Regions from separate parts of the Acidiphilium acidophilum genome, predicted to be linked through region 2. Evidence: predicted binding sites of a transcription regulator. Region 2 holds the regulator's gene; the other holds the start of a gene.
What was found. Region 2 encodes LexA, which represses DNA repair genes until DNA is damaged. Its sites were predicted from a motif close to TGTTCTANNTANGTTC; they were not measured.

Region 1: uvrA (excinuclease ABC subunit UvrA) is a predicted target of LexA. The motif match lies at 1,886-1,901, and genes of this name have one in related genera.

The regions. Positions count from the first base shown of each region.
Region 1 covers NZ_JAWXYB010000018.1:1,468,069-1,473,025, reverse strand. Annotated here, with positions in the region: gene uvrA (excinuclease ABC subunit UvrA) at 1-1,880, opposite strand, end outside; gene ssb (single-stranded DNA-binding protein) at 2,176-2,706, shown strand; gene SIL87_RS09620 (hypothetical protein) at 2,715-3,314, opposite strand; gene aat (leucyl/phenylalanyl-tRNA--protein transferase) at 3,311-3,988, opposite strand; gene SIL87_RS09610 (hypothetical protein) at 4,009-4,957, opposite strand, start outside.
Region 2 covers NZ_JAWXYB010000018.1:3,089,109-3,094,065, forward strand. Annotated here, with positions in the region: gene SIL87_RS17335 (N-acetylmuramoyl-L-alanine amidase) at 48-719, opposite strand; gene SIL87_RS17340 (TerB family tellurite resistance protein) at 716-1,489, opposite strand; gene lexA (transcriptional repressor LexA) at 1,544-2,242, opposite strand; gene pdxY (pyridoxal kinase) at 2,448-3,284, shown strand; gene SIL87_RS17355 (CBS domain-containing protein) at 3,427-3,858, shown strand; gene SIL87_RS17360 (hypothetical protein) at 3,941-4,237, opposite strand; gene SIL87_RS17365 (hypothetical protein) at 4,398-4,901, opposite strand.

The sequences.
Region 1 (4,957 bases), 1.6 Mb from region 2:
TTGAGGTTGTTGCCACGCGCGCCGATCAGGCTGAGCATGCGGGCAGGGTCGATGGCGCGGCGTTGTTCGGGGATGGCGATGCCGCGGCGGCCTGAGAGGAAATCGCCGGTGAGGGAGCGGGGGTTGGCGGCGATTTCGGCGATTGTGCCTTCGGCGACGAGTTCGCCGCCGTGGATGCCGGCGAGTGGGCCCATGTCGATCACGTGGTCGGCGCTGCGGATGGCGTCTTCATCATGCTCAACCACCAAGACCGTGTTGCCGAGGTCGCGCAGGCGGCGGAGGGTGCCGAGGAGGCGTTCGTTGTCGCGCTGGTGCAGGCCGATCGAGGGTTCGTCGAGCACGTAGAGCACGCCGGTGAGGCCGGAGCCGATCTGGCTGGCGAGGCGGATGCGCTGGCTTTCACCGCCGGAGAGGGTGGCGGAGCCGCGCGCGAGGGAGAGGTAGTCGAGCCCGACATCGACGAGGAATTGCAGGCGTTCGGTGATTTCGCGGAGGATGCGTCGCGCGATGTCCTGGCGTTGGGGGGTGAGGGTCTCAAGGGTGCGGCCGAACCAGATGCGGGCGTCCCTGATCGAGAGGTCGGAGACGGCGGCGATGGTTTCGCCGTCGATTTTGACCGCGAGGGCCTGGGGTTTGAGGCGGGCGCCGTGGCAGGTTTTGCAGGGGCGGTCGGCCTGGTAGCGGGAGAGTTCCTCGCGGACCCAGACGCTGTCGGTCTCGCGCATCCGGCGTTCGAGGTTGCGGACGACGCCTTCGAAGGATTTGCTGACGCCGTAGGCGCGCACGCCATCCTTGTACTCGAAGGCGATTTCGGACTCCCCTGCCCCGTAGAGAATCGCGTCCCTGATTTTTTGCGGCAGGTTTTCCCATGGGGTCGATAGTTTGACCTTGAAGAATTTGGCGAGGCTCGCGAGGGTCTGGTCGTAATAGGGGGATTGGGCGTTGGCCCAGGGGGCGATGGCCTGCTGGGCGAGGGATTTCGTTTCGTCCGGCACGATCAGATGGGGGTCGAAGAAGGTTTCGGTGCCGAGGCCGGCGCAATCCGGGCAGGCGCCGTGGGGCGAGTTGAAGCTGAACAGGCGGGGTTCGACTTCCTCGATGGTGAAGCCGGAGACCGGGCAGGCGAAGCGGGCGGAGAAGACGGTGCGTTCGCCGGTATCGGCGTTTTCGGCGTAGACGATGCCGTCCGACATGGCGAGGGCGGTTTCGAAACTGTCGGCGAGGCGCTGTTCGATGCCCTCCTTGACCACGACGCGGTCGACCACCGCTTCGATTTCGTGTTTGGTTTTTTTGTTCAGGGCGGGAACTTCGGCGATTTCGTAGAGTTTGCCGTCGATTTTCACGCGGGTGAAGCCGCGGCGCTGGAGTTCGGCGAGTTCCTTGCGGTATTCGCCCTTGCGGTCGCGCACCACGGGGGCGAGCAGGAGCAGGCGGGTGGAATCGGGCATCGCCATGACGCGATCGACCATCTGGCTGACGGTCTGCGCCTCGATCGGCAGGCCGGTGGCGGGGGAATAGGGCACGCCGACGCGGGCCCAGAGCAGGCGCATGTAGTCGTGGATTTCGGTGACGGTGCCGACGGTGGAGCGGGGGTTTTTCGAGGTGGTTTTCTGTTCGATCGAAATGGCGGGGGACAGGCCCTCGATGCTGTCGACATCGGGCTTGCCCATCAGTTCGAGGAACTGGCGGGCATAAGCCGAGAGGCTCTCGACATAGCGGCGCTGGCCCTCGGCGTAGATGGTGTCGAACGCGAGGGAGGATTTGCCGGAGCCGGACAGGCCGGTGATGACGGTGAGCTGGTCGCGCGGGATGCGGACATCGACGTTTTTCAGATTATGCTCGCGCGCGCCGCGAACGACGATGAAACCCGACCCGGTCATGCTTTTGTTTCCGATATGTTCATGGTAGATATGGCGGCAAAATCGGGCTGTGGGAAGGGGTGGATGGTGCGGTGCAGGGATGATCGAGAAAGGGTAGCGAGCGCTTCTTTTTTGGAAAAAAGAAGCAAAAAACTTTTATTTATATAGGCTTGTGCGGTTTTGTTGGCACCGGACCCAAATTGACGAAGTTTTTTTTGCTTCTTTTTTGTTCACAAAAAAGAAGGCCTTTCTTTGGCTTGACGCATTGGACCACCGGTGACACGGGTTGCGAACGGAACACGATAGGGGATCGACGATGGCGGGTAGTGTGAACAAGGTGACGCTGGTGGGCAATCTGGGCAAGGACCCGGAGGTGCGGACCACGCAGTCGGGGATGAAGGTCGTCAATCTGGCTCTTGCGACGTCGGAATCGTGGAACGACAAGGCCAGCGGGGAGCGCCAGGAGCGCACCGAGTGGCATCGGGTCGTGATCATGAACGACCGGTTGGCCGAGGTGGCGGAGAAATATCTCAAGAAGGGCTCGAAGCTTTATCTGGAGGGCAAGTTGCAGACGCGGAAATGGACCGATCAGGCGGGGGTGGAGAAATTCACGACCGAGGTGATGCTGGGGCGGTTCGGCGCGGAGATGGTGTTGCTCGATCGGCCCACGGGCGGCGGCGCGATGGCGGGCGGTGGCGATAGTTATGGCGGGGGAAGCAGCGCGCCGGCGCGGCGTTCGACGGGTGGCAATACCGGTGGTGGCAATATGGGCGGTGGCAATATGGGCGGTGGCGGCGGATGGGATTCCGGGCGGGGGAACGATCTCGACGATGAAATTCCGTTCTGAGGGCGGGATCAGCCGCCGAGGAGTTGCGCAAGCATCTGCGGCGGCAGGTTGATGTTGGAGTAGCCCTGCGGGAGCTGGAAATCTTCCGGGGGCTGCGGGGCTTCGGCGATTTGCAGGGCGGTGACCTGGGCCGAGCCTTTCGAGTCCTTGCCGGTGGCGGCGAGGACGATGCCGCTTCGGGTGATGCAGGCCGAGCCGTCACCCTTGCGTTTGAGGATCAGGTAGCGGGTGCATTGGTGGCCGGCGATGGTGGCGTCGCCGAGGCGGGTGAAATGGGCACCGTTCTGATCGAGCGCCTTGTGGATCACGCCCGAGAGGCCGGGAACCGCGACGATGGCGTGCATCTGCGGGACCACGATATCGGCGGAGCCGGCGGCGAGGTCGAGCAGCACGGTCACGCCGGTCGCCTGGCCGGAGAGGCTGACGGCGCGGAGCATCCGGCTGGAGGCCTGGTAGCGCACCCGCCAGGTCTGGGTCGGTTTGCCGGGCTGGGTGACCTGATAGACGCCCATGGCATCGCGATCGGGGATCAGGCGCGGGGCGGCGAAGGCGGGCACGATGGCCGCGCCGGAGAGCAGCAGCGCGGCGGCGGCGATTTTGAAATTCATGGCGAATCCTCGGAACTCTTCGAACGCATCGCCTCGATATCGTGCATGATTGTGGCAGGATCAAGCGCGGCGTTCCAGCGCGCCGGGATCGCCACCGCTTCGGCCAGCAGGGCGTGATAGTGGGCGCGGCTGACTTCGTGCGCGCCGAAGCGGGCGAGATGGGTGGTGAGGAACTGGGTGTCGAGCAGGGTGAAGCCCGAGAGGCGCAGGCGGGCGACCAGATGTGCGAGGGCGAGTTTCGAGGCGTCGCGCACGAAAGAGACCATGCTTTCGCCGAAAAAAGCCCCGCCGATCGCCAGACCGTAGAGGCCGCCGACGAGGCGGGGACCACTCCAGACTTCGATGCTGTGGGCGTGGCCGCGATAATGGAGTTCGACGAACAGACGCTCGATTTCGGGGTTGATCCAGGTTTCCGGACGCACCGCGCGTTCGGCGGCGCAGGCGGCGATCAAAGACGGGAAATCACGATTGCTGACGATTTCGAGCGGGGTGGTGCGCAGGGTGCGGAACAGGCGGCGGGGCAGATGGAACCCGTCGAGCGGCAGGATGCCGCGATGTTCGGGATCGAGGAAATGCAGGTGCCGGGAATGGCGGGTTTCGGCCATCGGGAACATGCCGAGGCGGTAGGCGCGCAGGATCATGTCCGGAGTGAGGTGGAGATTGCGCGCGCTCATGGCGTGTTGTCGCGCGAAACTCAGGCGGCGACAACCGCGCTCACCGGTTGGGTCGCGCCGTCGAACCGGGCGCGGGCGATTTCGTACACCACCCGGTCGAGCCGGGTCAGGCGCTCGATTTCGGCCTCGGCCTCCGCGGTGATGGTGACGGTTTCGGTCCGGCGGAACCAGCCGCTGGGGTCGGTATGGTTTTCGGCGGCGATGTTGCCGCGCACCGGGGCTTCGGGCGGCTTTGCGCCGATCAGGGCGGCGAGGCGATGGATGCTTTCGTCCATCCGTTCGGTGATGCCGACGAAGCCGATCCGGTCGAGGGCGGCGACCGCCTGATTGAGGGCGGCGACCGGCGAGCGGATCAGAGGATCGATGGTGGCGCCGGTCGCGTAGCGTCCGGTCAGGCGGCGGACGTAGAAATTGTCGATGTAATCGCGGAGCAGGGGTTCGGGGTCGCGCAGGAAACCGAGCAGGTCGTTGCGGTGGGCGGACCCGACCACGGGATCGTGTTCGATGTCGTCGACCATGGCGGGATTGACCGCGCGCCAGTAGCGGTACAGCGAGATCAGGCGGGCGCGCGGGTCGCGCAGCATGGTGAAGATGAAGCGCTCGGGTTCGATTCGTTCGAGGGTGGGCAGGCCGAAATGACCCCAGAGCAGGGAATATTTCGTGATGTCACGGCCGATGCCGGGCGGGGCGCGATAGAAATTATGCGGGGGCGCGGCGCGCAGGGGGTCGGGGTCGATCTGGTCGGGGTGGAACTGCCCGGTGAGCCATTTGACCACGGCGACGCCGCCGCATTTTTCCAGATGCAGGAAGCCGAGTTTCGGGCCGGTCCAGGCGGTGAAGATATTGCCGAGGAGATCGGGGATCGGCGGGACCGGGCCGGTTCGTTCGAGATCGTCGATGGTCATGCCCTGGTTTTTGATGAACCACATCATGCGCAGCAATTCGGGCAGGAGGGACTCCATATCGGGC
Region 2 (4,957 bases):
AGGGTGGTGCGGTGGCGTTATCCAACGCACCTGGATTGAAACGGTCATCAGACAGGAAGCTTTATATAACTGACCATCCGCGCCACCGCCGCCACAACCCCGGCCGTCTCCGCATCGACCTGTCCGTCCACGCGCGCCGGGCGGAACCGGCGCTGAAACGCCGCCACCACCAGGTCGTGTTTCAGGTCCATATCGTAGCCGATCGCGGCGAGTTCCGTCGCGGTATCGCCGTGTGGGCCGATGTCATCGGCCCAGAACCCGATGCCGTGCGCCGCGAGGTGTGCCCAGGGAAACAATTCGCCGGGGTCCTGCTTCCGGTCGGGCGCGATGTCGGAATGTGCCACTATGTTCCGCGCCGGAATCGGGTGGCGTTCGAGTAGGCCCCGGCACAGCCGGATCACGGCTTCGATCTGCACATCGGGAAATGGCACATAGCCGAATTCGTGGCCGGGATTGACGATTTCGATCCCGATCGAGCGATCGTTCAACCCCCGCACCCCGCGCCAATAGCTCACCCCGGCATGCCAGGCCCGCCGCTCCTCATCCACCAGCGCGATCAATGTCCCATCGGTCTCGACCACGTAATGCGATGAAACCCGCGCAGCCGGGTCGCACAACCGCGCGATCGCATCGGCCCCGCTGCGCATCCCGGTATAATGCAGCACCAGATGATCGATCACCGCCCCATCGGGCCGGTCGTCGTGATTGGGCGACCTCACAAACCCCGCTCGCGCTTGATATCGTCCCAGGCGGCATTGATCCGCGCCACCCGGTCGGTCGCCCGTGCGGCGAATTCCGGCGGGACCCCGCGCGCCGCGAGCTGATCGGGGTGATTTTCCCGCATCAGCTGTTTCCAATGCGCCCGGATCGCCTCGCTGCTCGCATCGCGCCCGATCCCGAGCACGACATACGGATCGCCTTCGGATAGCGCGTAGGAGGAGGGATTCTCCGCCCGCGCCCGCGCCGCCGCATCGAGCCCGAACGCCACGCCGATCCGGGTGAGCATATCCGCCTCACGCCCGTTGATCGGCTCATCCGCCCGCGCAATCGCGTATAACGCCCCCAGCACCTGTTCGAGCGCAAGCCGGTTATCCGCGAAACTCTCGCCGAGCTGCCTTGCATAGGGCTCGAACCCCGCCGAATCGTTGCGCGCCTGATCGAACAACCGCCCGATCATCGGCACCGCCGCGTCCTCGATCCGGAACTGCCGCTTGAACGCATCGATCTCGGCGCGATTGACCGGCCCGTCGCATTTGGCAAGCTTCGCGGCCAGCACCGTCGCCGCAATCGCGAACACCTGCTCCCGCCGCCCGATCATGGCCGCCAGCCGCGCGGAATCGAGCGGCAAGGCCCGCCCCAGCCGCGCCCCGAACGATCCGAGATCGCCGGTATCCGCCGCGTGGCCAAGCGCCGCCCCCGCAATCGCGCCCACCGGCCCGCCGAACGCAAACCCGGCCACGCCGCCGATCACCTTACCCCATACTGCCATTCCCCCCATATCGGGTGGCTGGCCCGTAAGGTCAAAGGGCGATCTGCACCGGTATCAATATCGCCGCATCAGCGCCACCAGCCGCCCCTGCACCTTCACCCGCTCGGCAGGGAAAATCCGCGTCTCGTGGCGCACATTGGCCGGTTCCAGCGCCGTCGAATTGCCCCGCCGCCGCAACCGCTTCAGCGTTACCTCGTTGTCGTCGATCAGTGCCACGACGATCTGCCCGGTCTCGGCGGTCTCGCCTTTGCGGATGATCGCGGTATCGCCATCGAGAATCCCCGCCTCGATCATCGAATCCCCCACCACTTCCAGCGCGTAGTGATCGCCCTGCCCGATAAAGGCGATCGGCACCTCGATCTCGGCCTGATGCTCCCGCAGCGCCTCGATCGGCTGGCCCGCGGCAATCCGCCCGTAGAGCGGCAGGCTCACCGCCGCCACCTCCGCCGCCGCCCGCGCGCCCTGGAACCGCTGCGAAAAATCGCCCCGGATCACATTCGGCGCGAATTTGGCATCGCCCCGCTCCGCCGGCACGCTGTCCGCCGGCAGCCTGATCACCTCCAGCGCCCGCGCCCGGTGCTTGTGCCGGCGCAGAAACCCGCGCTCCTCCAGCGCCCCGATCAATCGATGAATGCCCGATTTCGATTTCAGATCGAGCCCGTCCTTCATCTCCTCGAAACTCGGCGAACAGCCGGTCCGCCGCAGATGCTGGTCGATGAACACCAGCAGCTCATATTGCTTGCGCGTCAGCATCATTCCCTCGTCCGAAAACCCCGAACCGACCCGAACCGCCCCTGCGGCCCGGACCATCGCGTCATCCCCACCGGGAACAAAGCGCTAACATGATGTTCTATGAATCGAACCCGCGTCGCGTCAAGAGCCTCGCGGCAAAATAATCACCTTCTGTTCTCGATCGGTTACCCTTGCCACGCCCCCGCCCGGTCCGCCAAGTGCCGCCATGGCCATCCTCTCGATCCAGTCCCAGGTTCTCAACGGCAGCGTCGGCAATACCGCTGCCGCCTTCATCTACGCCCGCCTTGGCCTCGAAGTCTGGCCCCTGCCATCGGTCATCCTCTCGCACCATCCCGGCCACGGCGGCAGCGAAGGCGGCCCGGTGAAACAGGCCCGCCTCGCCGCCCTCGTCACCGGCCTCGCCGCGCGCGGTGCCTTCGCCCGCTGCGAGGCCGTGGTCTCCGGCTATCTCGGCGCCGAAGCCGCCGTCCCGGTAGTCACCGATGCCATCGCCCGCGCCCGCGCGTCCCATCCCGGCGCGCTCTACTTCTGCGATCCGGTCCTGGGCGATTCCGGCCGGATCTACGTCCCCCATGCCCTGGTCGACGCCACCCGCACCCACCTCCTGCCGCGCGCCGACATCGCCACCCCCAACCCGTTCGAACTCGAAATCCTCACCGGCCTGCCCGTGCCGGACCGCGCCCACGCCTTCCGCGCCATGGCGCAACTCGGCCCCGGCCTCGTCATCCTCACCGGCTTCACCGGCACCGACACCACCCCCGGCACCCTCGACATCCTGATGCTCGAAGCCGGAAACCCGTACCATCACACCGTCGAAGCCCTGCCGCGCCCCTTTTCCGGCGCGGGCGATGCCTTCTCCGCCCTGTTCCTCGCCGCTTATCTGCCCCACCGCAACGCCCGGCGCGCCCTCGCCGCCGCCGCCGCCGCCAGTGCCGCCCTCCTCGCCGCCACCGCGTCTGGCGGTCACGACGAACTCGCCATCGTCCCCGCCCAACACCTCTGGACCGCCGCTTTCGCCGCCGCCACCGCAACGGAAACATGACAACGGCGCCATGCGATGAAATTTTGTTGATTCAGATCGCTCATCCGGCATATATTCATAAGTCTATATCTTCCGGTGGAAATTCGCCGGCGCCCGCCCGGGTTTCCGGGCATCAATCCTTGGGAGGATGATGATGACAACAATGGCATCTCTGCTGAAACGCAAACCCGTCTCCGTGATCGCCGTCCCGCCGGACTCGAAAATCCGCGAAGTCGTGCTGGTCCTCGCCGAAAAGCGCATCGGCGCGGTGGTCGTTCAGTCCGCCAACCAGGATCTCCTCGGCATCCTTTCGGAACGCGACGTGGTCCGCAGCCTCGCCGCCAACGGTCCCGCCACGCTCGACATGGTCACCAGCCAGCTCATGACCCGCGCGCCGACCACCGCAACCCCGTCCACCACCATTTTCGAGGCCGAAACCCTGATGACCGACGGCCATTTCCGCCATCTCCCCATCGTGGACGGCGGCAAGCTCATCGGCGTGGTCAGCATCGGGGACGTCGTGGCCGGCCTGATGGACCAGCAGGCCCACGAAGTCCGCAGCCTGCGCAGCTACGTCACCGGCGGCATCGCCTAACCCGTATCCCGCCCGACACCGCAATAAAAAACGCCCGCCGGCATCACACCGGCGGGCGTTCCATATCGCGTGGAATCCGGCTTTACTGCGTGGTGGTATCGGTCCCCGGCATCTTCACCTTCGGCGGTGCCCCGAGATTGATCTGCTTCGGCGTGGTCTGCGAACCCGCAACCGCGCCGCCGACCGCCCCGATCCCGGCACCCGCCAGCGCGCCGATCGGCCCGCCGACCGCCCCGACCGCGGCACCCGCCGCCGCACCACCCGCCGCGCCGCCCTGGGCGCGTTCCGGCTGGCTGGTCCCACACCCGGCCAGCGCCAGCGCCATGCCGAGCGCCAGCGGCGCGGCAATAAGGGTTTTCTTGAAGGTCATATCGTTCATCCTTTCCGGAATTTTGGAGAGCCAACCTGTCGCCGCCTCGACGTCAGGAACCGTTGACGGACCGATATGGTGGTCACGACCCTCCATCGTATCAACCGCGCGACCCCGCACCCCACCCCGAATGAACGAAGTTTATGCCGTTGCTCATCCGAACCCGCAGCTACCTCACCGTCGGCGGCGGCAGCGGCTGCGACTCGACACCTTGCCCGCCATACCCGCCCGCCGGACTCAGCGATTGCGGCTGCCCATACGATTGTCCATACGATTGCCCACCCGATTGGGGATACGCCGTGGTCGGCTGCGCCTGATACGAATTGATCTGCTGGCGCAACCCCGGGCCGGAATAGCCCTGCGCCGGAGCCGCCTGCGGTGCCGCCCCGTAACTCCCGCCCGGCGCCGGCCCGACCTTGCCGACATTATCGAGATTGATCTGTTTCGGCGTCGTCGTCGAAGCGGTCAGCGCCCCGATCCCGCCGCCCACCGCCGCGCCCACCACAACCCCGATCGGCCCGCCGATCAGCCCGAACGCCGCCCCGGTCGCGGCGCCGCCCGCCGTCCCGGTGCCCATCCGGTGCGGCGCCTCGGTCCCGCATCCGGCCAGCAGCACGGCACTCGCCGCCAGCAACAGCACCGACCCCGCCAGCCCAGGCTTCAATCGCGACATCCTCGTCCCCTTCCGCTGATCCAATTTCGGTCCAACCCCGAACCGACCTATAATCG